DNA from 2 places in the Lysinibacillus sp. YS11 genome. Region 2 is predicted to be linked to the other one. Evidence: predicted binding sites of a transcription regulator. Region 2 holds the regulator's gene; the other holds the start of a gene.
What was found. Region 2 encodes NrdR, which represses ribonucleotide reductase genes. Its sites were predicted from a motif close to AACACNATATATNGTGTT; they were not measured.
Positions count from the first base shown of each region.

Region 1 (16,352 bases), 470 kb from region 2:
GACGGAAACAAAGCATCTTGTGGAGACACATAATCAGGCTGTCGATTTCTGGTTGTTTTCTGGTTACATCCCTTATAAGCTTGCCAGTCAAACGAATGTATCCAAAGATAAATTGACCCATATTATTTTTTCCGAAGCGGCTATTTATCGGGGTTTTTTAGAGCAATCCTATCAGCAAAAAAAGTTTATAGAAAATGTTAGTATCGATATTATTCCTTCGCCTTCTCAAATGGCTTCAGAAAGTCTTGCAGAGATTCAGCATAATGTCCATCATATGTATTTAAAGGAATTTGATGTCGCTATTGATCCACAAGAGCTATTTGATTTCCATTATAGTCTTTGGCAGGCGAGCAAAATTGATTTTGCGATTACTTGTTATCCCTCTGTTGATGAAGAGCTGAAGAAACGAGGCGTTCCATCTTATTGGGTTTCCCCGACAAAAACAGAAATTTATCATACAGTTCAGCTTTTTACAGAGAAGATCAAAACGTCCTACTATAAAGAGACACAAATTGGTGCAGTCATGCTTGAAATTAAGGACTTTGATTCATTAAAAGAGCGCATGAAGCAAGGCTATCGTATTCAATATTTAGAATTGCGTACGAAGGAAAATCTACTACAGCTCTGTGAACAGATTGATGGCTCTCTTATTGAAGAGGGGAATGGTAAATATACGATCTTTAGTACAAGAGGTGCGATTGAAGGGCAAATACGATTTTTACAGGAAAAAATGTATCAGTTGTCGATTGAAATGGAGACGAAGGTGACAGCAGGCATTGGCTTTGCTCAAACAGTGTTCAATGCTGAGTTACATGCTCACCGAGGACTAAGACAGACGAAGGAAAACGAGGCTATTGACATCGTGATGATACAGGATGATGGCACCATTATTGAATCGGTAGGGAATGTAGAAGAGCTATCCTATTCCTACCGAGCAGAAGACCCTTATATTTTAGAAAAACTAAAAAAGGGAATATTAGTATTAAAACCTATATGAAAATCCATGCACTTGTACAAAAAATGCATTGGAAGCATTTTACCACAAAGGATTTGGCGTCACAACTGCAAATGAGCGAGAGAAATGCCCAACGAATCGTAGCAGATTTATGTAATGTAGATTTAGCGAGAATTTGTGGGGAAGAATTACAGCATACTCGAGGCAGACCTATTAAAATGTATCAACTTGTCTAAAAACAAAAATGTCCCAAACCAATATATGGTGTGGGACATTTTTTTATGCTTTTTGAAGCCTTAAATACTGATAAATTAATGAATTTAGCGGTTATTTAGGTAAATAATATGGATTTACGAAGACGATTATCTATTAAAAATTTTCAAAAAAATATTGTCTTTTTATTGAACTTTGATTATTATACGAATATATAACGAAAATGTCGGTATATAAAAGGGGATTTACGGACAAGGGGGCAAGCATATTCAAGAATAGTCGTGGCAATAAAGAGAGGATTTCTATATATGGGAGGGATATGAATGACAACAAATGAAATAACGAAGAAATCTAGAAATGTCATCCTTGCACTTTTATTTTTAGGTTGGTCTTTAGGGAATTTAGATCGCTATATTATGAACTACGCAGTAGTTTCGATTACAGGGGATTTGCACCTGGATGCATCTTCAACGGGTATTATTTTAAGCGCTTTCTTTTTAGGCTATGCCATAATGCAAATACCAGGTGGCTGGCTTGCCGATAAGTTTGGCGCAAAACGAGTTTTATTAATGGCTGTTATCACGTGGTCTATTTTTACTGGCCTAACAGCTATTGCTTGGTCTTTAACAGCGATGATTGTGATTCGTTTTTTATTTGGCATTGGTGAGGGTGGTTTTCAGCCATCAAGCTCTAAAATTATTGCTACGATTTTCCCAAAAGAGGAAAGAGGTAGAGCGATGTCCATCATGCTTACTTCTGGTGGCATTGTTTCACTCATCGTCCCTTTGCTAGCTGCTTATTTATTAGGTACGATTGGCTGGCGCATGATGTTTATCATCATTGGGGCAATTGGGGCAATAATTGCCTTTTTATATTGGAAATACATTCAACTCCCGCAAGATGAGGCAGCTACTGCTGGAACAGAAAATACTACGAACAAAGTGAATTTTAAAGAGTTATTGAAAACACCCCTAATGTGGAATTTAATCATTGCTTATTTTTGTATTTATGCAGTGAACTGGGGATTAGTTTCTTGGATTCCAACATATCTTCAAAAAATCGAGGCTTGGATTTAATGTCCATTGGTTGGGCGCAAACAATACCTGCCATTACAACGATAATTGGTGTATATGGTAGTGGCTATATCATTGATAAGCTACCAAAAGGTATGGAGAAAGTGTTAGGCTCCATCTCCTGCGCAGTCATTGGTCTTTTATTGTATTTAATGTTTACTGCCAAAACAGTGACGTTATTTATTGGTTACCAAACAGTCGTTTCGATATTTATTGCGTTTGTCATTACATTACTACCTGTTATTGTACTCAAGAAATTACCTTCTTCTATTACAGGTTCTGCAATGGGAATTGCCAATACAGGGGGACAATTAGCAGGGTTTGTTACACCGATGGCAATTGGATTTATGGTGGATGCCTTTAATGGCTCCTTTGATGCAGCCTTTTGGATGTTAATTGGCTTTGCGCTTATCTGTATTGTGTCGCTTGTCACACTAAACGACCAAAAAGGAACATTGTTAAAAGCATAATGAAATTGGAGGGACAAATATGAGTTATCATGAGAAAATTTCAACGTTAATTGAAGCAAAACAGCAAGCTACAGTAGCATTAAGCGATGCGATTTGGGCTGTGCCCGAGCTTCATTTTCAAGAAAAGAAATCGATGGAATATATGAAACAGGCACTAGAAAAAGAGGGTTTTCAAACAGAAGTCGGTGTTGCGGGTCTTGACACAGCGCTTGTTGGAACTTATGGTTCTGGCAAGCCTGTAATTGCCTTTTTAGGTGAATATGATGCGCTTCCAGGCTTGAGTCAAAAAGGTGGGGCGACACAACATGAGCCTCTTGTGGATGGTGGAAGCGGACATGGCTGTGGTCATAACTTATTAGGTACTGGCGCATTCGCAGCTGCTGTTGCTGTAAAGGATTATTTAGAGCAAAATCATCAGTCAGCAACAATCCGTTTTTACGGTTGCCCTGCAGAGGAGAATGGATCTGGTAAAGCTTATATGGCAAAGGCTGGCCTTTTTGATGATGTTGATATCGCGATCTCTTGGCATCCAGGTACGTTTTCGACTGTGATGACGTGTAGTTCTCTAGCAAACTATGCCGCAACGTTTAAGTTTACGGGCAAAAGTGCTCATGCCGCAGCTGCACCACATCTTGGACGAAGTGCTTTAGATGCTGTTGAGCTTATGAATGTTGGGGTAAACTACTTACGAGAACACATCATTCCAGAAGCACGTGTGCATTATGCCATTACTAATTCTGGCGGAACTTCGCCAAATGTAGTTCAACCATATGCAGAGGTAACGTATCTAGTTAGGGCACCTAAAAAGCAGCAAGTACAGGAAATTTATCAACGCGTTGAGAACATTGCAAAGGGTGCCACAATGATGACAGGGACGTCAGTGGACATCGAGTTTGAAGGTGCTGCTTCGAATCTTATTACAAATAAAACACTTTATGATGTGATGTATCAACAAATACTTGAAATTGGTATGCCAGACTATACAATAGAGGATGAACAGTATGCGCAGGCTATTTTCAATACGTTTACACCAGAAGTACAAGCAGCTTCATTAGTAGGCTTACGTAAAGAAGATGCCAAGCTATTACAAGGAAAAGTGATTGCTGATCATGTTCCAGGCATGCTACCTGAATTTATTATGGGTGGCTCTACAGATGTTGGAGATGTTAGCTGGAACGTACCAACCGTACAGTGTACAACTGTATGCATGGCATTAGGGACACCATTACATACATGGCAGGTAGTGTCTCAGGGAGTGACCCCAATAGCGCATAAAGGAATGCTACAGGCTGCTAAAATTATGGCTTGTACAGCCTTAGCGTTGCTGGATAATCCTCTATACATTGAAAAAGCGAAAAAGGAATGGCAAGAACGTCTAGATGGTGAAACATATCAATCTTTAATTCCAGAGGGAACACAGCCACCTAAGCGCTAACAGGATAGAGTCTTCATAGGAGAACTATGAAGGCTCTGTTTTTGCCTCATTTTGAAAGGAGAACGCGACATGTCAACACAACCCAATCATCAGCATCATCTTCTAGCACAGTGGGTATCACAGTATCGTGCAGCTACCAAAGAAGGGCAATGTGCTAATTATATCCCTGCTTTAGCCAAAAAAGATCCTAATCAATTAGCTGTGGCGATTGTTGGGACTGAAGGCCACGAAATCAAAGCGGGAGATACCGAAGAACTATTTACCCTTCAAAGCGTTTCCAAGGTTATTACCTTTATTTTAGCCTGTATGGATCGAGGCTTACCATATGTTTTAGAAAGAGTAGATGTTGAACCAACAGGAGATACCTTTAACTCAATTATTCGCTTAGAAAGTCATCAGCCAGGTAAACCCTTTAACCCGATGATTAATGCTGGGGCTATTACGGTATCCTCCATGTTGGCTGGTCATTCTCCACAAGAGAAGGTCACAAAGATTCTACAATTTTTAGAACAAATCATAGGCAAGCAATTGAGTATCAATGAAGAAGTATTCCAGTCAGAGTGGCAAACGGCTAATCGTAATCGAGCATTGGCCTACTACTTAATGGATTCAGGGTTTTTAGATTGTCCAGTAGAGGCGGCGCTTGAGGTTTATTTGAAGCAATGTGCAATTGAAGTCAATGTATCAGATTTAGCCATGATTGGCCTAGTTATTGCGAATGATGGCTATCACCCACTGTTAAAGAAACAGCTATTCCCAAAACAAGTGGCAAAATTAGCGAAGGCTTTGATGGTAACGTGTGGTATGTACAATGCCTCAGGGAAGTTTGCAGCATTTATTGGTCTCCCTGCCAAAAGTGGTGTATCAGGTGCGATTCTTGCGGCTGTTCCAGGACATGCAGGCCTACACTCGCCGTTTCCTACTGGCTGTGGTATCGGAATTTACGGCCCAGCGATTGATTCAATAGGAAACAGTGTTGCAGGTGTACAGTTGCTGAAACAGCTAGCAACAGAATGGGATATGACTATTTTTTAATAAGTGAAGATGATTTCAGCGCTTAGTCTGAAGTCATCTTTTTTTCATTTTATAAATAATAAATAAAACGATAAACCAAATTGGTGTTAACAGCAGTGCTGTACGCGTAGCCTCAGAAATAAACATCACTATTAATAAAAAGGCGAAAAACGCAAGCACAACGTAGTTGATAAAAGGTGTCAGTGGTGCTTTGAAGATTGAAGCTTCATGTAAAGCACGTTTTTTTCGTTTGTAGATAATGTGCGAAATGATGATAATGCTCCACACCCATATAAAACAAATTGCACTAATCGTCGTCACAACACTAAAGGCGTTCTCTGGCATCAACTTACTTAACAGAGCACCAGCTGATACAACAATAGTAGAAATAACGAGTGCATTACTTGGTACACTGTTTTTGTTGAGTTTGGCGAATGCTGGAGATGCCTGTTTATTGTTACCAAGATTATAGAGCATCCGACTTGTGGAGAATAACCCACTGTTACCTGCTGAAGCCGCTGAAGTAAGCACAACAAAATTTATAATACCAGCAGCAATCGGTATACCTGCTAATGTAAACACTTGGACAAAGGGGCTGCTTGAAGCAGACATCTCATACCATGGGTTAATACATAAAATGACAAATAATGCCCCTACATAGAAAAGTAAAATGCGAAATGGAATTTTATTAATGGCAGAAGGAATATTTTTTTGAGGATCTGCTGTTTCAGCTGCTGAAACCCCCACTAATTCCACACCAACAAATGCAAAGACAACCATTTGGAAGGCCATTAAAAAGCCGTATATTCCATTTGGGAACATGCCTCCATGTGCCCACAGGTTTTCAACAGATACTGTTCCTGAGCTAGTTTGGAAGCCAGTTACTAGCATAATAAGACCAATAATAATAAGTGCTACAATTGTAATAACTTTAATAATAGCGAACCAAAATTCTAGCTCACCAAAAAGCTTAACAGTTAATAGATTTAGTAGTAATAACAATACGAGGCAACCAATGGCTGGCACCCATTGTGGGATATCAAACCAATATTGTGTATAAACCCCCACCGCAATAATGTCTGCCATCGCAGTCATAATCCAACAGAACCAGTATGTCCAACCTGTGATATAACCTGCCCAAGGCCCTATGTATTCGGATGCGAAATCCGTAAATGAAGTGTAGCCTGCATTGGATAGTAACAATTCACCTAAGGCACGCATCACAAAAAATAGCGCTGTCCCTACAATTAAGTAGGCTAGGATGATCGAAGGCCCTGCTAAGGCAATAGCTTTTCCAGAGCCTAAAAATAAACCAGTCCCAATTGTTCCACCAATGGCAATAAGCTGTACATGGCGATTTTTTAAATCTCGTTTTAATTGTTGCTGTTCCACGTTAATCCCCTCAAAGATGCATAAAAAACTATGACTGGAAAAATAAAAAGAGACTAGTTGTGACACTAGTCTCGGAAAAACGTCAGAATAACAAATACCATTTATTCGCAGATGTCTACATGAAATAGTGTAGCATCGCTTATAAAAGCTGTATTACTCCTCTGTCCTTTTGCCTGAGATAGTGAACCCTTCGGCGACGCAATGTGCGCTCTCTCCAGAACTGCTCCTGCTATAGTTTGATCCATAGCATTCATAGCTTATTAACTTGATAATCAATTATTATTGTAAGATATTATACATCCTAACAGTGCTTCTAAAATTATTCAACAATAAATTTTAACTATTTTCAGAAAAATAGAAGAATAGGGTTCGTAACTGGCATATCTCTAACGAAAAATAGTATTTTTGGTCATACAAAGTGTTTCGTGAAGGAGTTTTTAAATATGAGGTGGTTTATTGGAAGATTGCTTAACGTAGCTTTCGAAGTGCTCAAACATAAGTGAAAACCGCTCCAAAAAGACACCAAAGCGCTCATTTTTATGAGGACCCGAACTCGTTCAAAGTAGATTTTGTATCAAATAAGGGGACTATAATGCGTTTTGTTGCTTTACTTTTTTATTTTGATGACATGAAGCTTGTACAGCATCTTTTGAAATAGATATAATATAGTAGAAACTCTGAATTTTTTAAAAAAGAAGTCGTCTCATAGTACTTTGAGACGACTTTTTTTGATGAGAGCATTAATATTTTTTTGCTTTTATTTTACCTGTCCAAGTTTTGAAACCACCTTGAAGTTGGTAAATTTGGTTATACCCACGTTTTTTAAGAAATAGTGCAGCACGTGAGCTACGGCCTGTATTTTGACAGTATAGATATACTGGTAAATCTGGGCGGATTTCTTTATAACGTTGACGTAGTGTTGTCGAAGGCACATTTCGTGCACCAAGAATGTGACCAGCATCAAATTCTTTTTGCTCACGAACATCGATCAGCTGGGCTTTACGATAGCCTTCTATGAATTGCTCTTGTGTTAGGTTGGTTACGGCTTTTTTGAGTCGTAGTGCATTAATTCCGATATATGCAATTGTGACTACTAAAACGACACCGATTGTGATAAGTATGTCCAAGATTTTCTTACCCCTTTCTATCTTCTCTATTATTATAAAAGATGCGCTAGCGATAGTCCAATGAGTTTGATAAAATTAACTAGGTTGTAGCGAATTCGCTTTTTTCGTTACACAAGCAATCGTTCGCAATTTGAACTGTAGTATAATATTCGTTAAAGTTGACCCACAGGTGGGGCCTGATGGATCATTTTATATTTGTAGGAGATGAGCATATGACAACTTGGTATTTTTTAAATTCAGGGAAATGTAGTCCTTCTTTTAATATGGCACTAGATGAAGCCTTACTTGATTGGCATAGTGAGGGGTTAATTCCACCAGTAATTCGTTTCTACGAGTGGGAGCCTGCGACATTATCCATTGGTTATTTTCAACAAGCTAAGAGAGATATTAATTTAGATGCTGTGCGTGAACAAGGCTTAGGTTTTGTACGTCGACCAACTGGTGGACGAGCTGTCCTACATGAACATGAGCTAACTTATAGTGTCATTGTGACGGAAAGCTATCCGAATATGCCAGAATCTGTGACAGAGGCATATCGTGTGTTAAGTGAGGGAATTTTGCAAGGTTTCCATAACCTAGGTATGGATGCCTATTTTAGTGTACCTGATACAGAGGAGAAAAGAGCGGACCTGAAGAGTCCAAAAAGTGCTGTTTGCTTTGATGCACCAAGTTGGTATGAACTTGTCGTAGAAGGGAAAAAAATAGCTGGAAGTGCTCAAACACGTCAAAAGGGTGTCATTTTACAGCATGGCGCCATTTTATTAGATTTGGATCAAGAGAAATTATTATCCGTATTTAATTTCTCCAGTGAAGAAGCGAAGAATCGTATGCGTAGAAAGCTACCAGAAAAGGCTGTTGCCATCAACAGTCTTGTAAAAGAGCCAGTGACAGTTGAACAATGTGTGACAGCTTTTAGAGATGGCTTTGCAAAATCGTTGCAAATTGAATTAAAACCATTTACACTTTCTGAGGAGCAATTAGAATATGTCCAAGCTTTAGAAGAAAAAAAATATGCTTCAGATGAGTGGAACTTTAAAAAGTAAAAAATGGTATGAAAAAAATATTTTTTAACGTTCAATCCTAGTCATAACAAGTAGTTCTGAATCTATTAAAAAAAGCAAGAGTTGAATTAAAAAACTATATATAGTATCTTTTTTAAAGACATATACACAATATGTAGTGTTTAACGACACAAGATATTGTGTATTTATTTTGTAATGAAGAAAACAAGGGAGGCTAAACGATGGTACTCACAAATCATCAACCCGAAGTAAACAATCAATTTGAACAGTTAAACAAAGATATTGAACAATTCCCGCAGGTACACCCCGTAACATCTGATATGCATATTACACACAAAGGTGTATCAAGACTTGTCATGATCGATCGCTATTCGTTTAAAGACACAGAAAAGAAAACATTGAAAGCCGGCGACTTTGTTGTATTAACGGTAAAAGCTGATCCGAAATTTCCTGCACGTGGTTTAGGGACAATTCAAAAATTGGACATGTCTACAAAAACAGCAGAGATTTTGATTGAAGAGGATTATCGTAGCGCATTAGACGATCCGCAAGAGCAAGAAACGGGTGTGATTACGCGTTCAATTGACGTGTTAGAAAAGCCTCTTGAGATATTTTATGAACAAATTGCAAAACGAAATGCAACGGGCCTTGCCGCTGTTGAAAAAACACCAGAAAAACGTCAAGAATGGTTTGAAAAATTTTATGAGCAATTAGTATCCTTGAAATTCATTCCAGCTGGACGAGTGATTTATGGAGCTGGTTCTGAAACAGATGTAACTTTCTTTAACTGTTACGTGATGCCATTTGTCGCTGACTCTCGTGAAGGTATCAGTGATCATCGTAAGCAAGTAATGGAGATTATGAGCCGTGGTGGCGGTGTAGGAACAAATGGTTCAACATTACGTCCACGCAACACATTAGCTCGTGGTGTAAACGGTAAATCATCTGGTTCTGTTTCCTGGTTAGATGACATTGCTAAATTGACACATCTTGTGGAGCAAGGTGGATCACGTCGTGGCGCACAAATGATTATGCTAGCAGATTGGCATCCAGATATTGTGGAGTTTATTATTTCCAAAATGCAAAATCCACGTATTCTGCGTTACCTGATCGAAAATACAACGGATGAAACAATCATCCGTCTAGCCAAAGAAAAATTAAACTTCAAGCCACTTTCTATGCAAGAAGAAGCGATGTATCAAGGCATCGTGAATTATAAAAACATTGAAGGCTTAGGTGGATTTGATACAGCTATCATTCGTGAGGCTGAAAATAAATTACGTGATGGTGGCACGTACACTGTTCATAACCCAGAGTTTTTAACAGGTGCCAACATTTCTGTGACATTAACAAAAGAATTTATGGAAGCAGTTGAAAAAGATGCTGACTTCGAGCTTCGTTTCCCAGCTGTTGAAGAATATACAAAGGAAGAAATGAGCGTTTACAACACGAAATGGCATGAAGTTGGTGATGTTCGTGAATGGGAGAAAATGGGCTATAAAGTCCGCACATACCGTACAATTAAAGCAAAAGAGTTATGGAATTTAATTAATGTATGTGCAACATACTCGGCAGAGCCAGGTATTTTCTTCATTGACAACGCCAATGACATGACAAATGCAAAGGCATACGGTCAAAGTGTTGTAGCGACGAACCCATGTGGCGAGCAACCACTTGCACCATACTCTGTGTGTAACTTAGCTGCTGTGAATTTAGCACAGTTTGCGAATAAAGAAAATCAATCAGTTGATTACGAAGCACTACGTGAAACAGTTCGTGTTGGTGTTCGTATGCAGGATAATGTGATTGATGCGACACCTTACTTCTTAGAAGAAAACCGTGTACAAGCTCTTGGTGAACGTCGTGTTGGATTAGGCGTTATGGGCTTAGCCGATTTGCTGATTTACTGTGAAAAAGAATACGGTTCAGAAGCAGGTAATGCGTTAGTCGATGAAATCTTTAAAACAATCGCTGAAACTGCGTATGAGGCGTCTACAGAGCTTGCGAAAGAGCGTGGTAGCTTCCCATTCTTAGTAGGTGCTACAGACGAAGAAACAGCTCGTTTACGTAAAGCCTTTACAGAGACAGGCTTTATGCGAAAAATGCCTGCTCATATCAAAGAGCAAATCTTAGCGACTGGAATCCGTAACTCACATTTATTAACGGTTGCACCAACAGGGTCAACAGGAACAATGGTAGGGGTAGCAACAGGTCTTGAGCCATACTTCTCCTTCACGTACTATCGTTCTGGTCGTCTAGGTAAATTCATTGAAGTAAAAGCTGAAATTGTCCAAGAATATCTGAACCATCATCCAGAAGTAAATGAGCAAGAGCTTCCAGAATGGTTCGTTACAGCAATGGAGCTAAAACCAGAAGCGCATGCGGATGTGCAATGTATTATTCAAAAATGGATCGATTCATCTATTTCTAAAACTGTAAACGCACCAAAAGGCTATACAGTACAGCAAGTTGAAAAAGTGTACGAGCGACTATATAAAGGTGGCGCTAAAGGTGGTACGGTCTATGTTGACGGTAGCCGTGATTCACAAGTACTTACACTAAAAGCAGAAGAAAATGATATGGATCAACTTTCATTTGAAGAGGAATTGGTTGAAGAACATACAAAACGTCCAGTCGTATTAGTAGATACGATTCAAGCGTTAGAGTCAACAACTGTTATTGGCTCAGACGTTGGGAATACATGCCCAGTATGCCGTAAAGGCACAGTCGAAGAAATGGGCGGCTGTAATACATGTACAAACTGTGGCGCACAGTTGAAATGCGGTCTGTAATTAATATTTTAAATTAATTTGTTGTGGCTTTGAAATAAAGTTGCGATCTATATAATGGCAATGAAATACCTCTTTAGATATTTTATCTAGAGGGGTATTTTTCATGTCTAACACAAACAGAACATCTAAAATTATAATTGGCTGTATAACAAGAAGAATTTTTTGAGGTGCAAATTACTTCAATTAGGCGACTCTTGTTGAGTTGTAGGGGAATGTTAGTACAATAAAAAGAAGTGTTGTTAGATACATTAAATAAACTAAATGAAATGATTTTGTGCAGCAATTCATTCAAGCCAGGGGTGGCACTATCAACATCATTGGTGATAACATTCAAGCAAAATAAGATTTTCCTAAGCATGTCTGTAAAGCAACGTGTGCAGACAATGCGGCCATGGAGAACTTCTTTGGCTAAATGTATTACAGAGAAGAATTGATCTCCTACGAAGCGTTTAAGAAGAAAATAGAAAAGTATATCGATTACTATAATAATGATCGAATTAAACAAAAATTGGCCGGCATGAGTTCAGTAAAATACCGAACTTATGCCAGCCAATTAGCTGCATAAATAAAACTCTAACTTTAAGGGGTCACTACCAATACAAGCGATCTAACATTTTTCTTTTTTGTCTCAGCCTCTTGTATTTGGCTTTTTCTATTCTGAAAGCTGTTCTTTTCCAACTGTATCTTTTATATAAGAGTGAGAGTTTGCGGCTTCTTCAATTTCCTTGAATGCCCAATGTGTTGCTTTGACATCTGGGAAGCTTGGTTTTGTCACACCGTTTAATGGACCACGTTCAAACATGCGGTTCATCATTACGACTACTTGTGCACGTGTTAAAGCAACATTTGGTGCAAAGCTTCCATTCTCAAGGCCATTGATGATGCCTGCAGTACGGTTTGCTTCAATAATCCACTGTGCCCAATGGCCTTTAGTATCCGTGAACGTAATTGCCACACCTTCTTCAACATAAAGCTGTTTATAGTTGGCTACAACTGCCGCCATTTCAGCACGTGTAATGTTGGCATTTGTATGGAAGTTACCATTGTTATCACCATTCATAATGCCCTGTTCTTTTACAAAGGCAATTGCTCCTGCAGCACTATGGTTTTTGGCTACATCTTTAAACGGTGCTTTCTTTAATGCTTGTCCTTCTGTATAGCCTAAAATACGAGCCATCATGATCGCTACTTGTGCACGTGTAACATTCTTATCAGGACCAAATGTGCCGTTTGGGAATCCTTTAATATAAGCTTCATGCTCGCTTACCTCTGGCTTTTCAAATTGAATAATGGTAAACGTACTAAATTTATCTACAGTGAAGCGTAGACCAAGCTCACCCTTTGCCATTGTGACGACTTTAGGAAAGACCACTTTTTTCTCACCATCTGAGTGTTCAATAAAGACGGCTAGTTGCTCTAAGAATCTTTGACGTGCTACTGCTTCTGTTGGTACCTTTACATCTCTTAGTGGTAGTGTTACTTGTACTGGACGACTTGGCATATTCGTTTCTATTGTCATTGGACGAGCTACCACACCCCAATCGTTACTTTGTAGTGTCTCTCGGACAACTTTTTCTACTTTAGCGCGTTCTTCAATCGCTTGACGCTCGCTTTCTTTCTTTACTGGTACTAAACGGAAGTAGAAGTTATCGTCAATACCTTCCATTGAGCTTTGTGGAATTGCAATATGACCATTTACTGTTGAAATTTCTAGTGATAAACCATTGTCACGTAATGTTTGTAGAGATTGCTTTGGTATTTCTACTGTTACTTTATCCACTTCATCATTCACATCAGGAATGACGATACGTGCAATGTTATTGCCAATTTGTTTTGCTTTTTCTACAGTTTCTAATGCTTGCGATGGTGTGAAGTTGACGAAGTCTGTCATTTCACCATTGGCATGTTTAGTGCGTTCAATTTCCACTGTTGTTTTTTCAAGTGGATGGTTACCATCAATTTCTAATGCTACTTGGATTTTCGTTGTTGTCGAGCTTGGATTAGTTGTTGCAGGGATAGAATTTGGCGTCCATGTATCACCATTGCTACTTGATTTTTGAACCGTAAAATTAATTTTATATGTTTTTGTTGTAAATCCATCTTCTGCTGTGACAACAATTGTTGTTGTACCTGGTAAACTTGTTGCATTCGTCACGACTGCACTCGCTTTATCCTTATCTGCGACAGTCGGAATTACCTTAGGAACCATAGTAGTGTATGACGGTAATTCGACATTGTATATTTCTTTTTGAGATTCGAACTCTGCTACAGTTGAGGCGTTAACAGTTAGATTACTTAATGTTGCATTATTGCTTAAAGTTGGTGTTAAATTTTTAACCGTAAAATTAATTCTATATGTTTTTGTTGTAAACCCATCTTCTGCTGTGACAACAATTGTTGTTGTGCCTGGTAAACTTGTTGCATTTGTCACAACAGCATTCGCTTTATCCTTATCTGCAACAGTCGCCATTACACCTGGAACCGTAGTAGTACCTGCTGGTAATTCTACGTTGTATATTTCCCTTTCAGATTCAAACTCTGCTACAGTTGAAGCATTAACTGTTAAGTCTCTTAATGTTGCATTATTGCTTACAGTTGGTGTTGAATTATTTTCAACATCCTCTAAAGTCTGTTCAATATTGCTATCTAAACTATAAAAATACTCAACTGTTTTAGCTTCACCAGGTTTCATGTTACCAACAGCAAAAGTTAAACCAATCCATGAATCATAAGTTGTTTCAGCTACTTTACCGTCATCATTAAATGCAGTTGGATCAAATGGATTGGAACTATTAATGGATGCGCGTGATTTTGAATCTGTAGACATCAAAATCAATGCATTTCCAGTAATAGGACCCTTCGATAATACAACAGATTTAGCATCATTCGGATAGTTAAATGGAACCGAATTGATAGTATCAAAATTATCATTTTTATCCGCATCAATATCAGGATCTACAGAACGCATATAACGTACATCTAAAAGTTCTCTATCTGTCATATTCGTCATTTTAACTGTAGCTTTAAAGAATTTATCATTTGCTTTGAATGAAACAGTTTGTTCTATTTTTAATGCACCATCAGACGTTACCCCACCCGTTTTTGCTACTAAATTATCTTCTGTCGATAAATCTTCATTAGTGCTCATTAGAATTCCTATAGATCCTAAAGCATTTGCATTTAAAAATACTTTTGTGCTATCATCACTTTCTTTATAACCAACATAAAATCCTTCGTATGGGCTTCCAGGTAAGAAATAATCGCCACTGTTCATTGCTTCCCCACTATCAAACCCATCAGAATCCACTGTAAATCCTAAATTTTGACGTCCAGTAGGATGGAAATCTATTGGGGCTGCACTTTCCGTTCCAAACGAACCACCTTTTGAAATCCCCATCTCAATGTATTTTCCTCCAAGGAAGATATCATCACCAACTTTTTCATGTCTCGCATAGGAAACATTTTCCGGAACTATCAACTCTTCAGTTTGAGATTCTTGTGGTACTATCGTCTCTTCTGCTTGTGATTCTTCTGCTCCTACAGAACTTACAGGAAACAAGCTAAGTAATAACATACAAATTGTCATTATCAATAATCCTTTGCTTTTTTTCATAACTTTTTCTCCTTTCCGAATAGGATAATGCCTCGTTTTATATTTTTTTATAATGAGGATTCATTAACAAAGTTATTATAAATAAACAAACTCTCAAATAACTCTCAAAAAAATAATGAATTTTCCTATTTAGATAGAAGAGTTTTACAAGTCTTTAATAAATACATTTAATCCATACTTATATTTGAATATGTAATCTTTTCGTGTTATTCAATAATTTATCAGATTTTTATCAGTTATTTTAAACATGCTCCTAAATTTTGCCCTTTGTTTTTAAATGAGCAGTTTTACAATTATTAAAACAATCATGACTACTCCTTGTTTTTTTTGAGGGAATAGAGAGAGCCTATCATCTAGCTAGATTTGTAGAACGAGATAATTTTTGGATATTTATGTTAAATCCACTATAATGTATATGGAGCAGGTTAGTTTATTGATTTGCTTAGAATATTTTGAGTTTCATTTATTAAAGCTTAAGGAGACAAGCATATGACGTTATATTCTGTCCTAGTGGCGAACAGTGCTTTACAAACAGTTGATTGTACAGGAATTGCTGAAATAACAGTAAGAGAATTAAAAAAATTATATCCAATTACAGAGAGTACACCAACACAGTCGTGGCATTTGATGGATGATGATGCACGAGTTTTACATGCAGCAGATGAATCAGCTTTTGAAAATTTGAATATATTTGAATGGAATAATCCACCTTATGACTTAGGGCTTTATAATGAAAAACCCTTTGTATACGGCATCGAGGGAAATTGGGGTCCTCAATTTTAGAAGATTTTTTAAGTTATTTGAAGGAACATATACAACCAGAGCAAGGTGCTGAATTAATTAGGTTCTGGGCAGGGGATTATGATAAAAAACTAAAAATCCGTCGTATTACGATGGATGACCTTGAATTGCATCACCTTGAAAGCTTAAAGAACGAGGAATACATACGTGTCGCTTTTGTATAGCTACCTCTGAATGATGGAGCTCCACATAATAGACAAGCAAAAACATAAAGCAATAGATGAAAAGGCAAATCAAGCCCTATTTCCAAATTCAGAAGATGAGGTAGAAATTTTATCAAAAGAAGTAGATGAATTATTTCAGGATAATTAATCTTAACTATCTACATTTAGCAAGACAAAATTGATTAGCCCCATTCATAGAGTGGAAGAGGTTAGAAAATGGGATAGGTATAGTTACTCGCCATTATCAAATCCACCTCGAATAATATAGAGGTAGGTTGGAG
Region 1 covers NZ_CP026007.1:2,886,110-2,902,461, reverse strand. The annotation lists gene LBYS11_RS14405 (hypothetical protein) at 1-997, shown strand, start outside; gene LBYS11_RS23745 (hypothetical protein) at 994-1,191, shown strand; partial or broken gene LBYS11_RS14400 (MFS transporter) at 1,492-2,711, shown strand; gene LBYS11_RS14395 (M20 family metallopeptidase) at 2,731-4,146, shown strand; gene LBYS11_RS14390 (glutaminase) at 4,216-5,181, shown strand; gene LBYS11_RS14385 (amino acid permease) at 5,215-6,552, opposite strand; glycine riboswitch at 6,704-6,780, opposite strand; gene LBYS11_RS14380 (rhodanese-like domain-containing protein) at 7,293-7,679, opposite strand; gene LBYS11_RS14375 (lipoate--protein ligase family protein) at 7,943-8,722, shown strand; gene LBYS11_RS14370 (vitamin B12-dependent ribonucleotide reductase) at 8,923-11,493, shown strand; gene LBYS11_RS14365 (IS3 family transposase) at 11,906-12,058, shown strand; gene LBYS11_RS14360 (S-layer homology domain-containing protein) at 12,146-15,106, opposite strand; gene LBYS11_RS23740 (hypothetical protein) at 15,596-15,889, shown strand; gene LBYS11_RS23735 (hypothetical protein) at 15,907-16,071, shown strand; gene LBYS11_RS23730 (hypothetical protein) at 16,082-16,219, shown strand.
Region 1: the regulator NrdR is predicted to act here: its motif matches at 8,846-8,863, upstream of LBYS11_RS14370 (vitamin B12-dependent ribonucleotide reductase).

Region 2 (16,352 bases):
CTAGATGAATTTGGTGGCTTTGTAGCTTTTCTAAAATGTTTGTTGTGGAACCTGTAAATAATTGAAAACGCAAATAAGGAAATTGCTCTTTCCATTTAGGCAATGCATAGGCTAAAAAATACTGGGCTGTTACACCGTTTGCACCAATACATACCTCATCGGTCTCCTGCGTTTCTTCTAATTGCTTCTTTCCTTGCTGAAATGTTTGCACAATTTGCGTGGCAAATGGTAAAAAATCTTTCCCTTTCTCTGATACGCTCACACTCCTTCCATCTCGGTAAAATAACTCAACACCTAGCTCTCGTTCTAATGACTTAATACGTGCAGTTACAGTCGGCTGTGAAAGAAATAATGCATTGGCTGCTTTATGGATACTTTTGTAATGGACAACATATAAAAATGCCTCGATATGGTCTATATTCACGAGGAGTTCACTCCTTCATTACTTATTTAACCTATTATATAAATAATTCCTTATATTCTCTATAACTTATAAGAAAACCATGTTTTATATTTTTGACAAAGAAAAAAAGTAACCCAGCGTCTCCCAGGTTACTTTACTATGTAGCGATGTAGCCATCCATCTTGACAACAAACATCGCACGTGGTGAACATCCCTCTGTCTGCCTACCACTTTTATGTTATTCACATGAGCACCCTCTGTTGTCCATGTAAACTCTATCTATCGTACTTCTCAACTCGAGAAAGCATATGTCTCAATTTAAGCTAAAATCGATGCTAATACAGCTTTTTGAGCATGCAATCTATTTTCGGCTTGCTCAAAGATGTAAGAATTAGGTCCGTCAATAACTGAAGTCGCAACCTCTTCCTCACGATGTGCTGGTAAGCAATGTAAGAACATATAATTTGGTTTTGCATAGGCTACTAGCTCATCATTAATTTGATAGCCAGCAAAATCTTGTAAACGTTTTGCTGTTTCTTCCTCTTGACCCATAGATGTCCAAACATCAGCATAGACGACATCTGCATTTAATACTGCTTCAACAGGATCATTCGTGATTATAATCGTACTGCCATTTGCTGCCGCAATGGCCTGTGCTTTAGCGATGACTTCCCCATCACATTCATATCCTACAGGTGTCGCAACAGCTACATTTATGCCAACGTGTGCTGAAGCTACTACGAGTGAGTGTGCTACATTGTTGCCATCACCTACATAGGCAATTTTAAGTCCTTTTAACATGCCTTTATTTTCTGCAATCGTCTCTAAATCAGCTAATGCCTGGCAGGGATGATAAATATCCGTTAATCCATTGATGACAGGGATTGCTGCATGCTCTGCAAGCTCTTTGACCATTTTGTGAGAGTTTGCGCGAATCATAATGCCATCTAAATAGCCAGATAATACATGCGCTGTATCGTAAATTGATTCACCACGACCAATTTGCAAATCACGCGCATGCATAAACATGCTTTTCCCACCTAATTGATTCATACCAACTTCAAATGAAATACGTGTACGAGTTGAATGTTTCTCAAAAATCATGCCAAGCGTTTTACCTTCTAGTAATCTTGGACATTTTCCCTCTTTTGTAATCATCTTAAGCTGTGTTGCTAATTCAATAAGATCCTGGACCTCTTGACTTGTATAGTCTAGCAAAGTTAGTAAATCTTTTCCCTTTAAACTAGACACTAACTTTAACTGTACTTCTTCGAGTAATTTCATAGCCTTCGCTCCTTATATCGTTGCTGTTGAAATTAGTATAACATGCATAAATATAAAATCAACTGAATTTTTATAATTAATCTTAATTATTATTCATTTGTTATTAAATGTGTCAAAAATTCGTCAAAGCGAATATTTATACATGTTTTCTTTTTTACTAAACATTCATATTCTTAAATAATTGCATTATAGTTTATATATATTTATAATTAATATGCATTAACTATTGAGGCGGTGAAAAAAATGGAAAAAGAGCTGATACAGCTGGTCAAAGAGCTGAACCAAGTAGAATATGAAACAAATGTGATGCTAACAGAAGAATTCTCCACCCTATTAGATGAAACATTAACTACAAAGCAGGCACTATTTTTAAGTCTTCTTCAAACACATGGCCCTTTGCAAACCTTCGAATTAGCAAAGTTGATGGGGACCTCTGCTAGTGCTGTAAGTCAATTAGTAGGAAGATTAGAACAGGAGAGCTTTATAAAAAGAACCATAAATCAAAAGGACCGTAGAGAGATCATCATCGAGTTAGATACGCGGGGCTTTGATTATTTTCAAAAACAGGAAGAAATTGAACTAGCCATTATCAATAAATACTATTCACAGCTCTCTAAAGAGGATTTACTGCAATTAAAAGAAATATACACGAAACTCCATGCTATCGTCTCTAGCGATCAAAAAAATTAGAGATTGAAAAGGAGGAATATTTGTGGATTTAAATGATTTAAAAAAGGATATTTTTAAAATTGCTTATCCTTACGTAAAGACTCGTCCGAATGTAATCCTATCCATTGGTGTTATTTGTCGTAATCTAGATGCTGCTTTTATATTCAACGGCTCAAATGTCACATATGATAAAAAACCCTATGTCTATGAAATTGGGTCAATCTCTAAAGTTTTAACAACATCCATGTTTGGGGAAATGATTCAAGAAAGAATCGTGAAGATAGAAGATTCTATCGCCAAATACTTTTCTGAAATTCCAGATAATCACCCTGTAACTTTGAGGCATTTGGCAAATCACACATCTGGTCTACCGGGAATTGGTGTACTGAAGAACATCTATAATCTTTTTGATAGCCAAACGCCTCGTGACCCCTTTTGTCCCTACTCATTGAATGAGGTAATACAGTATTTTAAAACCCATACCCAGGAGCCTAAAGTTAAGTTTAGATATTCTAATGTAGGAATGGGCCTTTTAGGATATTTATTAGCAAATGAACTTCACACTGACTTTGAAACAGCCATTACTCGTAGAATCGTAGAACCTTTAAATTTAACGAATACCTTTATTTCTATCCCCCCTCTAAAGAAAATACCGTATTGAAGGGATATTCTGTTCGGGGACATAACAAGCCCCCACTTGAAATGAATGAATTTATGGCAGCTGGCGCTCTACGATCCACTGTTGATGATTTATTAAAATTTTTAAAAATACACATTGGCAATCAAAATTCAGGCTATCTATTAACACATCAAGCTACTCATACTATTTCAAAAGATGTAAGGATCGGATTAGGATGGGTACTTGAAGACGATATTATTTGGCATAACGGATCAACGAAAGGCTTCTCTAGTTATCTAGGATTTAATAAAAAACAGCAAACAGGTGTCGTGATTCTATCCAATTATCGATCCTCTATACTAGCAACAAACCCTCTTGAAATGGGGAAAAATATTCTACAGCTCTTGCAAAATTCTTTATAGCGATAATGGGGTGTTTCTTGAATGGTATAAACGGGAATACCCCATTCTTCACAAGAACTACTTGTAGCTCCTATACATAGCTTGAAACCTGTCAACCTTTACTCATTCTTAATAGTTCTATGCTTGTTAAACGCTTCTAGAAGCTTGCAATGATTCTTGTCATAAGCTAACTTAACATGGGCTGTTGCTCAGCACAGCAACAATCAATTTACTTGCAGATATTTTCCATTAACCTACAAATTAATACTTCTCTATATTTTGATTTCTATAAGAGTCTTACTCACTAAGAAGAATGGGACTTGTGTTTATAATTACTATTCATATTAGCAAGTCTAATTGTCTTGGAATGAGTAAAAAAGCCTCCTAACATTTTGTTAGAAGGCAAAATCATGCTATATCTATTTAGCAGTATCAGTCAAAAGTAATTTTATTGACGGCATCACGGTCTAATTTTTTAATGACTTCTACCATTAATTTAACGGCATTATCATAATCATCACGATGTAGGATACCTGCATGTGAATGAATATAGCGTGTTGCAATACCGATTGATAGTGCTGGTACACCATTTGCTGTTACGTGGATGGAGCCAGCATCTGTACCACCGCCAGCCATCGCTTCAAATTGATATGGAATATTGTGCTCATCTGCTACATCTAATACGAATTCACGTAAGCCACGATGTGAAACCATAGATGCATCATACACAACGATTTGAGGGCCTGCACCCATCTTACTCGTTGATTCTTTTGCTGTAACTCCAGGAGTATCTCCTGCTACACCTACGTCCACTGCAAATCCAATATCTGGTTGGATTTTATGTGTAGCAGTTTTTGCACCGCGAAGTCCAACTTCTTCTTGTACATTCCCTACAGAATAAAGAATATTAGGGTGCTTTTCATTTTGTAACGCTTTCATAACATCAATCGCGATTGCACAGCCGATACGGTTATCCCAAGCTTTAGCTAATAGATACTTATCATTTTTCATTACATTAAATTCAAAGTACGGTGTTACCATATCGCCAGGACGTACGCCCCACTCAAGTACTTCATCTTTAGAAGCTGCACCAATATCAATAAACATATCTTTAATGTCTACTACCTTATTACGTACATCCGCAGGTAAAATATGAGGTGGCTTTGAACCAATAACCCCAATCACTTCATCGCCCTTACGTGTAGTAATCGTTACACGCTGTGCAAGCATAACTTGGCTCCACCAGCCACCCACTGTTTGGAATTTGATAAAGCCTTTGTCATCAATTTGTGTAACCATGAAGCCTACTTCATCTAAATGTCCTGCTACAACAATTTTAGGACCGTTTTCATCGCCAACTTTTTTAGCAATGACACTACCTAAGTTATCTGTTTCTACAGTATCTGCATATGGTGCAATGTATTTTTTCATGACCTCACGCGGTGCACGTTCATTACCTGCGATACCATTCGCATCTGTTAAATCTTTAAACATTTGTAATGTTGGATCTAGTTGTGTCATCCTTTTGCCTCCTACTTCTTGTATCTATTTTATTATACTTCGTTTACCGAAATATTCCTAGCTTAATCGTCTGAAAATTGGTGTATTTCTTAATTTAATAACCTGAACGCTGCCGATGATAATTTTCTTGATTTTTTTCAAGATAAGCACCAACTACATCCTCAAATGTAAAACCGAGATTATACGCTAGTAATCCATAGTATTGCCAAATAGCTAAATAACGCTCCTCTGTAGGTTGATGAATAAATGCTAAAATAACACTTTGTGTTTCTAAAAAAGTAGCTGTTAAATCTTTGTTTTCTTCTACGAAAGGCCACATTTCAATCGATGTATAGCCCTTTAATAAGCCAAGAGATAAGATAAAATGAATCGAATCTACATATTCTTCTAAAATGACTTCACGTGCTGATGGTCCCTTTGTGCTCCAAAATTTAAAGCAACGTGTTTCATTAGCAAGCTCAGCTAGTTCCACTAGTAAGGCTAAGCCCTTTTCCTGAAACACATCTTGCTGAATATTTTGTGTTTGCTCGATAAAATCATCAAGCTCTTTTTGCATGGTAAACAATTGTTGTAAATTCATTTTTTTCTCCTAAATTTCTAAAAAATTTTTTATAAAAAGTGAAACTATTTGACCCTTCTAACCGTATAGGAAAGAATAACCTTTCTTCAAGGGGGAAATTTAAACATGTTGCCGTTACTAATTCGACTTGCTGTAATAGCGCTTATTATCTATGTATTTTACAAAGCGATTCGTTATATAACCGATCCTAAACGCAAACTTGATGAAGCCTATGAAAAAGGCCAGTATTATTTCTATGATGACGTTAAAAATGTCCGAAAAAATTTCTTTATTTCCTATAAAGGTGCTCTTTTTGAAGGTGAAAAATACCTAGGCACAACAGAGGATGCATTTGAGGTTGTAACCATTTTCGTCGGTGCGCGTGATGCTGCCACATTACAAGGCTTCAGCAAAAGCGACTTTGAATATTTGCAGCAAGAAATATTATTGAACTATCCAAGCGCCAAAATCAATTGGAAGCAGCCCATTGAACAGCTTATGCGAAACACATCCTCATCATGAGGATGTGTTTTAATTATTCTCATTTATGTCCAAAGCTGCACAATGATAAAAATTTGTATGGCTGCAAGTAGGGGAAAACCAAATGCAAAACGATTATGACGTGTTTTGTGGCGGAATAAATACATACCCAATACACCTCCAGCTGCCCCTCCTGCTATGGCTAGTGTAAATAATGTACGCTCTGCTATACGCCATTCATGATTCTTTGCGCGTGATTTATCCATCCCCATTAATATGAGCAATACAATTGATACAATGCTCATATAAGCTAATAATGCTTGTCCCATTTCTTACTCCTTTAAAACCGTGATACTATTAATCTAACACAAAAAAGACTGATGGAAAAACCCATCAGTCTTTTTATTGCACTTATGATATTTTGCACCTGTCGCTACGCTTTCGGTGCAGAAAATTCCTCTTTTGCACCTGTCGCTACGCTTTCGGTGCAGAAATAATAGTGAATGTTGTCAGCTATTATTTAGCTACTGCTTTTTTAGCAGCGTCTGCTAATTGAGTGAATGCTGTAGCATCAGTTACTGCAAGGTCAGCTAACATTTTACGGTTAACTTCGATACCTGCAACTTTTAAACCGTGCATTAAACGGCTATAAGAAAGACCGTTCATACGAGCAGCTGCGTTGATACGAGTGATCCATAATTTACGGAAATCACGTTTTTTCTGACGACGGTCACGGTATGCATATTGACCTGATTTCATTACTGCTTGGTTAGCAACTTTGTATAATGTATGTTTTGAACCATAGTAACCTTTAGCTAATTTCAATACTTTTTTACGACGTTTGCGCGTCACTGTTCCGCCTTTTACGCGTGGCATATGAATTACCTCCTGCTTTTCATTAAAAAATGAATGTTAGTATTTTTTTGTAGTCAATTATTTCATGTAAACAAGTAAAGATTTGATGCGTTTGAAGTCACCAGATGATACGATGTTCGCTTTACGTAGGTGACGTTTTTGTTTCGTAGATTTGTTTGCGAATAAGTGGCTTCCATAAGCACGGTCGTATTTTAATTTACCTGAACCCGTTTTTTTGAAACGTTTCGCAGCTCCACGGTGAGTTTTCATTTTTGGCATGTCGAATTCCTCCTAAACTGTTCGTCTAATATTATTTCTCGTTCTTTGGTTGAAGAACTAAGAACATGCTTCGGCCTTCCATCTTCGGTTTTTGTTCTACCGTTGATACTTCAGCACAAGCTTCAGCAAAACGATCTAACACACGTTGACCAATCTCTTTATGTGTGATCGCACGACCTTTGAAACGTAGGCTACATTTTACTTTATCGCCTTTTTCAAGGAATTTAATCGCATTACGTAACTTCGTTTGGAAATCATGCTCATCGATTGTTGGGCTCAAACGAACCTCTTTCATTACGATGACCTTTTGATTTTTACGAATTTCACGGTCTTTCTTTTGCTGTTCAAACTTAAATTTACCATAGTCCATGATACGAGCGACTGGCGGCTTGGCTTGAGGGGCCACAAGGACAAGATCCAAGTTTACACGAGCGGCGATTTCTAGCGCTTCATTACGTGTCTTTACACCAAGCTGGTCACCATTGTGATCGATTAATCGAAGTTCACGTGCGCGAATGCCTTCGTTTACATACATGTCTTTGCTAATAGTAATCCACCTCCAAGTAGTTGTCGCGAATACATGGTTTGGGCAAAGCCTTGCCCGGTTGAACGGTACATCCTCTCGTCATGTCCATAAAAAAAGGACGGACATTTTTGAAGATGTCCGCCCGCTATATGTGCATGCGCAAGTCTACGCAAAACAATTCAACGTGTCATACCTGTTCACAGCCTTTAAAGCGTTGTATCAGGTGAGAAGCGGGCAGCCTCTACTTCAACCACAAACTTTGTATTCATTAACCTTAATTATATTAGCATGTATATGATAAGCTGTCAAATATTTATTTCCTTATCAGTGCTAACATAACCAAAATGAAGCTATTCTATACAAATGCAAGATTTATTTTATACAGAAACCCTCACTTTGGCAAGCAAGGGTTTCTCGTTGAAGCTTATTTTGTAATTTCTGCTTTAATAGCTGCTAGGAAATCCTCAAAGCTAATTGTTTCGGAATCTTTCGAGCCATAACGTCGCACATTTACGCCATTTGCCTCTACCTCTTTATCCCCGATAACAAGCATATAAGGAATCTTTTTCATTTGTGCTTCACGGATTTTATAGCCTAATTTCTCTTCACGATCATCCATTTCGACACGTAAACCAGCCGCTGTAAGTTGCTCTTCAATTTGCTTTGCATAGTCGAAGTGAGCTTCATTCGATACTGGAATAACTTCAACTTGTACTGGTGCTAACCAAGTTGGGAATGCTCCTTTGTATTCTTCAATTAAGAAGGCAACAAAACGTTCCATTGTTGATACAACACCACGGTGGATAACAACTGGACGATGAGGCTTACCATCTTCCCCAACATAAGTTAGGTCGAAGCGTTCTGGTAATAAGAAGTCTAATTGAACTGTAGATAAAGTCTCTTCTTTCCCAATCGCTGTTTTTACTTGAACGTCCAGTTTAGGACCATAGAATGCAGCCTCACCTTCCGCTTCAAAGTAGTCTAAGCCAAGTTCATCCATTGCTTCTTTTAGCATACTTTGTGCTTTTTCCCACATTGCATCATCATCGAAGTATTTCTCAGTATCTGCTGGGTCGCGATAAGATAAACGGAATGAGTAATCATTAAGGTCGAAATCTTTATAAACCTCTAAAATTAACTGTACTACTTTTTGGAATTCCGCTTTAATTTGATCTGGGCGAACAAAAATATGGGCATCATTTAATGTCATCCCACGAACACGTTGTAAGCCTGAAACAGCCCCTGACATTTCGTAACGGTGCATTGTGCCAAGCTCTGCAATACGCAATGGTAGGTTACGATATGAATGCATGCTGTTTTTGTACACCATCATATGGTGAGGACAGTTCATTGGACGCATAATTAATGTTTCATTATCCATTTCCATTGGTGGGAAAATTGAATCTTGATAATGATCCCAGTGACCAGAAGTTTGATAAAGCTCCTTAGAACCTAATACTGGTGTATAAACATGCTTATAGCCAAGTGATAATTCTTTATCGACAATATAACGTTCAATAACACGACGAATTGTTGCACCATTTGGTAACCAAAGTGGTAAACCTTGGCCAACTTTTTGGGAAGTTGTAAACAGTTCTAATTCTTTTCCGATTTTACGGTGATCACGTTCTTTTGCTTCTTCTAGCATTTGAAGGTGGTGTTTTAATTCCTCTTTTTTGAAGAACGCTGTACCATAAATACGTTGTAACATTTTGTTATCAGAGTTCCCTCTCCAGTAAGCACCCGCTAATGATAAAAGCTTGAATTCACGAAGTTTACCCGTAGATGGTACGTGGATACCACGGCAAAGATCAAAAAACTCGCCTTGATAATAAATAGATACTTGCTCATCAGCAGGAATGGCTTCAAGTAATTCTAATTTATACTCATCGCCAATTTCTTCATAAAGGGCTTGTGCTTCTGCACGGCTTACATTTTTGCGTTCTACCTCAAGGTTTTCAGCAATAATTTTCTTCATTTCTTTTTCAATGGCTGGTAGATCTTCAGCAGTGATTGGTGTTGGTGAGTCGATATCATAGTAGAAACCACCTTCAATTACTGGACCAATACCAAGCTTTACATCTGGGAATAGACGTTTAATAGCTTGCGCTGTTAAATGGGCAGTTGAGTGACGTAAAATTTCAAGTGCTGCCTCATCATCTTGTGTAATGATTGCAATTGTTGCATCCTCTTCAATTGGTGTTTTTAAATCCACTAACACACCATTAATTTTACCTGCATACGCTTTTTTCCGTAAGCCAGGGCTAATAGATAATGCTACGTCATCAGTTGATGTGCCTTTTGCAAATTCCTTTACAGCGCCATCTGGGAAAGTTAATTTAATCATTTCTGACATATCCTTTGCACTCCTTTGTTTTTGATAAATACATAATGCTTGATGATTGGCTGGAGCAATGTTTGTGTGACTCTACGGCTTGGTTTGAGCGGAGTCATTGCTTTTTTAAGCATTTCTCTGTTCAATCGGAGCGGCATCTTCTTGTTTCTGAGCGGTTTCTTACTCTCTATGAGCGAATTTACCACTTTCGCGAGCGACTTATCTCCCTATATGAGCGGAGCCACCACTATTTCAATGAAATCTGAAAAAAATAAAAAAGCTCCGTCCCTCACAAAAGGGACGAAGCGTATGCTCGTGGTTCCACCCTTCTTCCTTCCGACTTACATAAAGTCAGACGAAGCTCAAGGCTAGCTAACGGGCTAGGGACCGGCGAAAGATTATCCCTTTCGCTGCTCAGTAGGTAGTAAATAATGTGCCCATACTAGGAAGTTTTCAGCCGATGACTTCCCTCTCTAAAAGCTGATACACAAAATCCATGTCCTCATCAATGCATATTGATATTAAGTATATGAGTCAGTATACGCTCGATTGTCGAAAAATGCAACTATCAATGTTACATCCGACGATTTTTGCCTCGCATTTCGATCGGCACTGTTAGGGCTTTAATTCGCTCCATAATTCGTCCCGCTTTGACAACCTCAATATCACCTTTTTGTGACTGAGCTAAGTGATGCTCTAATTCTTCATAGTTAAAATTAGACGTAATAAAAGTTGGTAATTGCTCTGCCATCCGATAATGGAAAATAGTCCCCAATATTTCATCACGTGTCCAGGAAGTCATTGTCTCCGCACCTAAATCATCTAGCATTAAGACAGGAGCCTTTTTAATATAATCTATTTTCTCATTCAATGTATTATCGCCAATGGCATTTTTCATTTCTCGTAAAAATTCTGGAACGAAAACTACCACAGAGCGGATTTTAATAGATGCTAATTCATTGGCCAATGCACCAAGTACAAAGGATTTCCCTACACCAAATTTACCATATAGGTAAAAACCTTTTGCAGGTAATTGACCAGTTTCTTTTGTTATTTTAACAAATTGAGCTGCTTTTTGTGCAATCGCCACACGTGATTCATCATCAATACTTAAATCATGAATTGTTGCTTGTAGCACATCTTTTGGCATATGCATACTTGCAATCATATTCGCAACATCTCGGCGTTCTTCTTCCCTAATCTTTTGCTCACAGCGCACATAGTCCATTTCAATAGAATTCCGAACAACCCTTAATGTCGGGATGAATCCTTTTAAATAGTTTGTACAATGTTCGGTATTATCACACCCACAGCACTCAGTAGATTGACTAATAAACTCATGCAGTTTAGGTAAATTTCGCTCAACATTGTCATAGTTTAATTCATCTGCATGCTGCGCTAAAAATTCCTGCACATGCGGGTGCTCTAAAATTTCACGTCGCATGGCTTCATAGCGTTCTTGGAACGAGGGTACATTAATTGCTCGCTTTAGTGGTCCATTTATAGGTTCGATTACTGCTCACCTTCTTTACTATTCGCTTTTTCCTAGCATCTCTAATATTTTTTGTCGCTCTTTTTCAAAATCTATAGTACTAGAGGTAGATTCCTCTTGATTGTCATTTCGTTTATAGAACCATTCAGGCACTTTTTCTTCACGTTGATATCTTGAACGTCCTTTAGTCTGTTGACTCGTTTTATTGGACGTTTGCGGCTTGTTTTTCCAAGCTGTATATTTATCATGCTCTTGACGTGCAAGTTCCATTGCTTCCTTAGCGGTCTGGACATTTTTTCGTACCCAATGATCAGCAATCGTTTCCACATATTTTTTAGGGAGCTTCATATCTGTTGTTAGCATAACGTATTCTAACAATGCATTAACCACTCCAATTGGCATGCCATGTTGAACGATTAAATTTTCTGCAAGTTGGACTGAGGTTTGTAATGGTTCTTTACCATTATTTATATCTCTTAAAACTTGGACAGGTGCCGTTGTTTCTAAATAGTGTTGAAGTTCCTGATCCTTGGTTTTTTGTCCCGCTTCTGCTACTGGTAGAGGATCGGTGACACGGGCAAGTTTTGGCGGCTCCTTGGATACGGTTAATTTATAAAAATCAGCAGCAGCCTTTCGTAAACGTTCCTGAGAAATTCCTAAATCATCATCTAAAGCAAGTATGACTACTTTTTGCATATCAAGGGCTGTTAAATGATATAAAAATGCCAACTTGGCTATAGCTTCACGCACTTCAAATGTCAACAAATTGGAAGGTACCAATTGCTCAGACAAACCAGCTTGCAATAAATCAAAATCGAATTGCTCCAAATAAAAAGGATATACTTTTTGTTGTTTATCCTTATGACTCGTATCCACTTGTAAATCTGATGGGATATTGGCATGAACAGGCTTATAGACATCAATAAAAGCACGAGATACATCCTTAAACGCCGAGTCCTTTACAGGTGACATAAAGCGCTGACGTAAGTTGCGATAAGCCTGCTCTCCAATTTTACTAAACAAAAACATCGACAGCAGCGGGTCTTTCATAAAGCTATCTGCATCTAATGGGCGCTGTAGCTCATATAAAAAACTACGCTCACCAGCATTTTCTTTTTTCCATGTACGCAGCAAACCAATAGCTTCTAAAGCAATACGAGCCTCAAACACTTTACCAATTGGTAGCCCTAGCACATTCATTAAATAATAATGTGTCATTTGCTGCTTTGGCATTTGCTCTGCTTCTGCCCATAATGTTAAATAGAGGCTAACTGGCTCTGATCCCGTTAATGGTTGATAAAATAATGTAACTAATTGACGCTCTTGTGTAGAAAATGCATGAGGTAGACGAATGTCGAAAGGATCGCCAGGCTGCAATTCCTTATATAAATGAATCAACGTCATTCATCCTCTCTGTTTGCTATGATTTCTTCTCCGTTTGACGTTGAATAATGTCCTTTATTTCTTCAATAAAGACATTGATATCTTTAAACTGACGGTAGACCGACGCAAAACGCACATAGGCAACCTCATCAATTTTGGCTAAGCGGTCCATGACCATTTCGCCAACATCTTCTGAGCGTACTTCCGAATTTCCAATACGACGAAGATCTTTTTCAATGGACAGAACAAGTTCCTCCAGCACATCAAGTGCCACTGGACGTTTTTCACAAGCACGAATAAGCCCACGAAGTACCTTCTCACGGCTAAACTCTTCTCGTGAACCTTCCTTTTTCACAACGACTAATGGCGTCTCTTCAATTTTTTCAAACGTTGTAAAACGGAAGCCACATGACTCACATTCACGACGTCTACGAATTTCTTTATTATCATCTACTGGCCTCGAATCCACAACACGCGTTCCGTTAAATTGGCAAGATGGACATCTCATATATTTACTCTCCTGGTTTACAACAATTTAATATATCTATTATAACAAATTTCCTACATGTAAGAAAAGTGCATTCACGTTTGTGGCCTCATGATAAATCTAAAGCACCTGAAGTACAAGAAAAGTTTCTGTAAAAAAAGAGCACATTGAAACCTTTTCGATTTCAATGTGCTATCTATAGAAATTATTACGCGTTTACCGTTTCTAAAGCATTTGCCACTTTTTTCACAAGGTCAACAACGCGTGCAGAGTAGCCCCACTCGTTATCATACCAAGCAAGTACTTTTACTTTGCGGTTGCCTAACACCATTGTAGAAAGTCCATCAACTGTTGAAGAATAAGTTGTTGTATTGTAATCAGAAGATACTAATGGCTCAACAGAGAAATTAAGGATACCCTTCATTGGACCTTCTGTTGCCGCTTTTACAAATGCTGCATTAACTGCATCAACTGTTACATCTGTATTTAAATCTACTACAAGGTCAACTAAAGATACGTTTGGTGTTGGAACACGAAGTGCCATACCATGAATTTTACCTTCTAATTCAGGTAACACTAATTTTAATGCTTTCGCTGCACCTGTAGATGTTGGGATAATGGATTGGGCGCATCCACGTGCACGACGTAGATCTTTATGCGGATTGTCTAAGTTCTTTTGGTCATTTGTATAAGCATGAACTGTTGTCATTAAACCATTCTCAATACCAAACGTGTCATTCAATACTTTTGCTACTGGCGCTAAGCAGTTTGTTGTACAAGAAGCATTTGAAATAACATCATGTTTCGCAATATCCAATTTGTCATCATTTACACCTAAAACAATTGTGACATCCTCGTTTTTACCTGGTGCTGTTAAAATTACTTTTTTCGCGCCAGCTGCTAAGTGCATCGCTGCTTTATCACGCTCATTAAATTTTCCTGTAGCTTCAATAACGATATCTACACCCATTGTAGACCAAGGTAATTTTAAAGGATCACGTTCACTAATAATTTGAACTCGTTTACCATTTACAACTAAAGCATCGCCTGCTGGTTCTACCGTACCTTCAAATGTTCCGTGATTTGTGTCATACTTAATCAAATGTGCTAACGTTTCTGCAGGATAGCTAGCGTTAATTGCAACGATGTTTAAATCTTGTTGTACGATAGCCTGGCGGAAAACCATACGTCCGATACGCCCGAAACCATTAATAGCAATTGATACTGTCATTTATAATATCCTCCTGTGAGTACATACTCAGATTAATTAATTATATACTTTATGGTGATTAGTATAACACAATTTTAAAAAAGATGAACATTATATATTGAGAATATAAAAGTTCTTATTTTCTGAAAAATTATTCTTTATTATGGCGTTTCCCCATAAAAAAATGCGTAGCAAGGTCGGCTTGCTACGCATTATAAAAGAACTCATGAAATAACATCCCAATAATGCAGGATTTTTTTTAATTGTTCTTCTGTACTTTCTATATTTTCATTATTATAAATGACCGCATGTGCACCCTTTTCTTTGACAGACATCGGCAGTTGAGAGTGCATACGTGCCAATGCATCTTCTTTAGATAAATTATTTCGTTCCATTAAACGTCGAAGCTGAACTTCTTCACTGACCGATACCACAATGATACGTTCCACAAAATGTTGAAGCTTACTCTCAAATAACAAAGGAATGTCCATCACAACATGTTCATGTCCTGCTTCTAAATAAGCATCACGCTGACGTAACATTTCTTTTCTGATTGCTGGATGCATGATATCATTTAACGTTTTGCGTTTGGCAGGCTCATGAAATATGATATCTCCCAGCATAGTTCGATTTAAATTGCCGTCCTCAAGCAAGATAGCTTGTCCGAAGCTTTCAGCAATCAATGCTAATGTCTCAGTTCCAGGTTCTACGACATCTCGTGCTACAACATCTGCATCAACAATCGGTAAACCCAGTTCGCTCATCATTTTAGCTACTGTACTTTTTCCACTTGCAATACTTCCTGTTAGTCCGATAATCATTGCTAAATCCCCTTTAATGTTGACAATTTGGGCAATAGACAGAGGTACGCCCTCCAATTGTCATTTGACTTGTTGCCGTTTCACATGCTGGACATACCTTTTTCCCATACATTTTTAATCGATTCTGCATACTCCCTGCTTCCCCATTAATATTCCGATAATCAGAAATAGTTGAACCACCCGCTTCAATGCTTTGACGTAGGACAGCAACAATCTCCTCAAATAATGCTCGCTTCCGCTTTTCACTAATGCGGCTCATTTTGCGTGCAGGGTGAATTTTCTGAGCAAACAATGCCTCTGTTGCATAAATATTGCCACAGCCCGAAATGACTTGCCCATCCATAATTACTTCTTTTACGGCTTTATTTTCATATTTCGGTAGCTTAGATTTTGTTATAAAAAAATCACATGCATGCTTATCAAATGGCTCTGGTGCCATTTTTGTCAATGGCGCATGATCTTCAATTTTTGTCAGAAAACGAAGTTCACCGAATCGACGAATATCTGAATATATCAAGTATCCCCCATCTGCCATTTCAAATGTCGCATGGATATGCTTTTGAAATTTCGCCTCATTGATTTCTTCGGGTGAATTCACAACAAACCAAGCACCTGTCATCCCTAAGTGACTAACAAGAACATATGGAACATCATCCTTCAGCAAATGAAAGAAAATATATTTTGCTCTTCGTTCAATTTTGGTAATGGTCATCTGGGACAAAGTACTTTCAAATGCATCAGGCGCTGCTTGTTTGACAATACATTGTTTACCCTCACTAAAAGAGAAATGTACTCGTTCAGAAAGCTGAACCTGTTGAATGGTACGTCCTTCAACTGTTGGCTTCAATGCCTGGACGACACCCTCTACCTCTGGTAATTCAGGCATTTGAATCCCTCCTTATTTTGCCTCGTACCAAGTTGAGCCATGGTTAAAATCTACTTTAAGCGGTACAGCAAGCTCAATAGCGTTTTCCATGACTTCAGGTACAATTTTTTCGAGTAAGGCAATCTCTTCCTTTGGTGCCTCA
Region 2 covers NZ_CP026007.1:3,361,075-3,377,426, forward strand. The annotation lists gene LBYS11_RS16815 (LysR family transcriptional regulator) at 1-424, opposite strand, end outside; gene argF (ornithine carbamoyltransferase) at 722-1,687, opposite strand; gene LBYS11_RS16825 (MarR family winged helix-turn-helix transcriptional regulator) at 1,931-2,377, shown strand; gene LBYS11_RS24000 (serine hydrolase domain-containing protein) at 2,400-3,017, shown strand; gene LBYS11_RS24005 (serine hydrolase) at 3,059-3,397, shown strand; gene LBYS11_RS16840 (M42 family metallopeptidase) at 3,809-4,897, opposite strand; gene LBYS11_RS16845 (dUTP diphosphatase) at 4,992-5,477, opposite strand; gene LBYS11_RS16850 (hypothetical protein) at 5,583-5,978, shown strand; gene LBYS11_RS16855 (DUF1294 domain-containing protein) at 6,002-6,265, opposite strand; gene rplT (50S ribosomal protein L20) at 6,453-6,812, opposite strand; gene rpmI (50S ribosomal protein L35) at 6,870-7,070, opposite strand; gene infC (translation initiation factor IF-3) at 7,102-7,605, opposite strand; ribosomal protein L20 leader region at 7,701-7,849, opposite strand; gene thrS (threonine--tRNA ligase) at 8,021-9,952, opposite strand; gene dnaI (primosomal protein DnaI) at 10,506-11,435, opposite strand; gene LBYS11_RS16890 (replication initiation and membrane attachment family protein) at 11,463-12,827, opposite strand; gene nrdR (transcriptional regulator NrdR) at 12,844-13,314, opposite strand; gene LBYS11_RS16900 (glyceraldehyde-3-phosphate dehydrogenase) at 13,502-14,524, opposite strand; gene coaE (dephospho-CoA kinase) at 14,728-15,324, opposite strand; gene mutM (bifunctional DNA-formamidopyrimidine glycosylase/DNA-(apurinic or apyrimidinic site) lyase) at 15,338-16,210, opposite strand; gene polA (DNA polymerase I) at 16,223-16,352, opposite strand, start outside.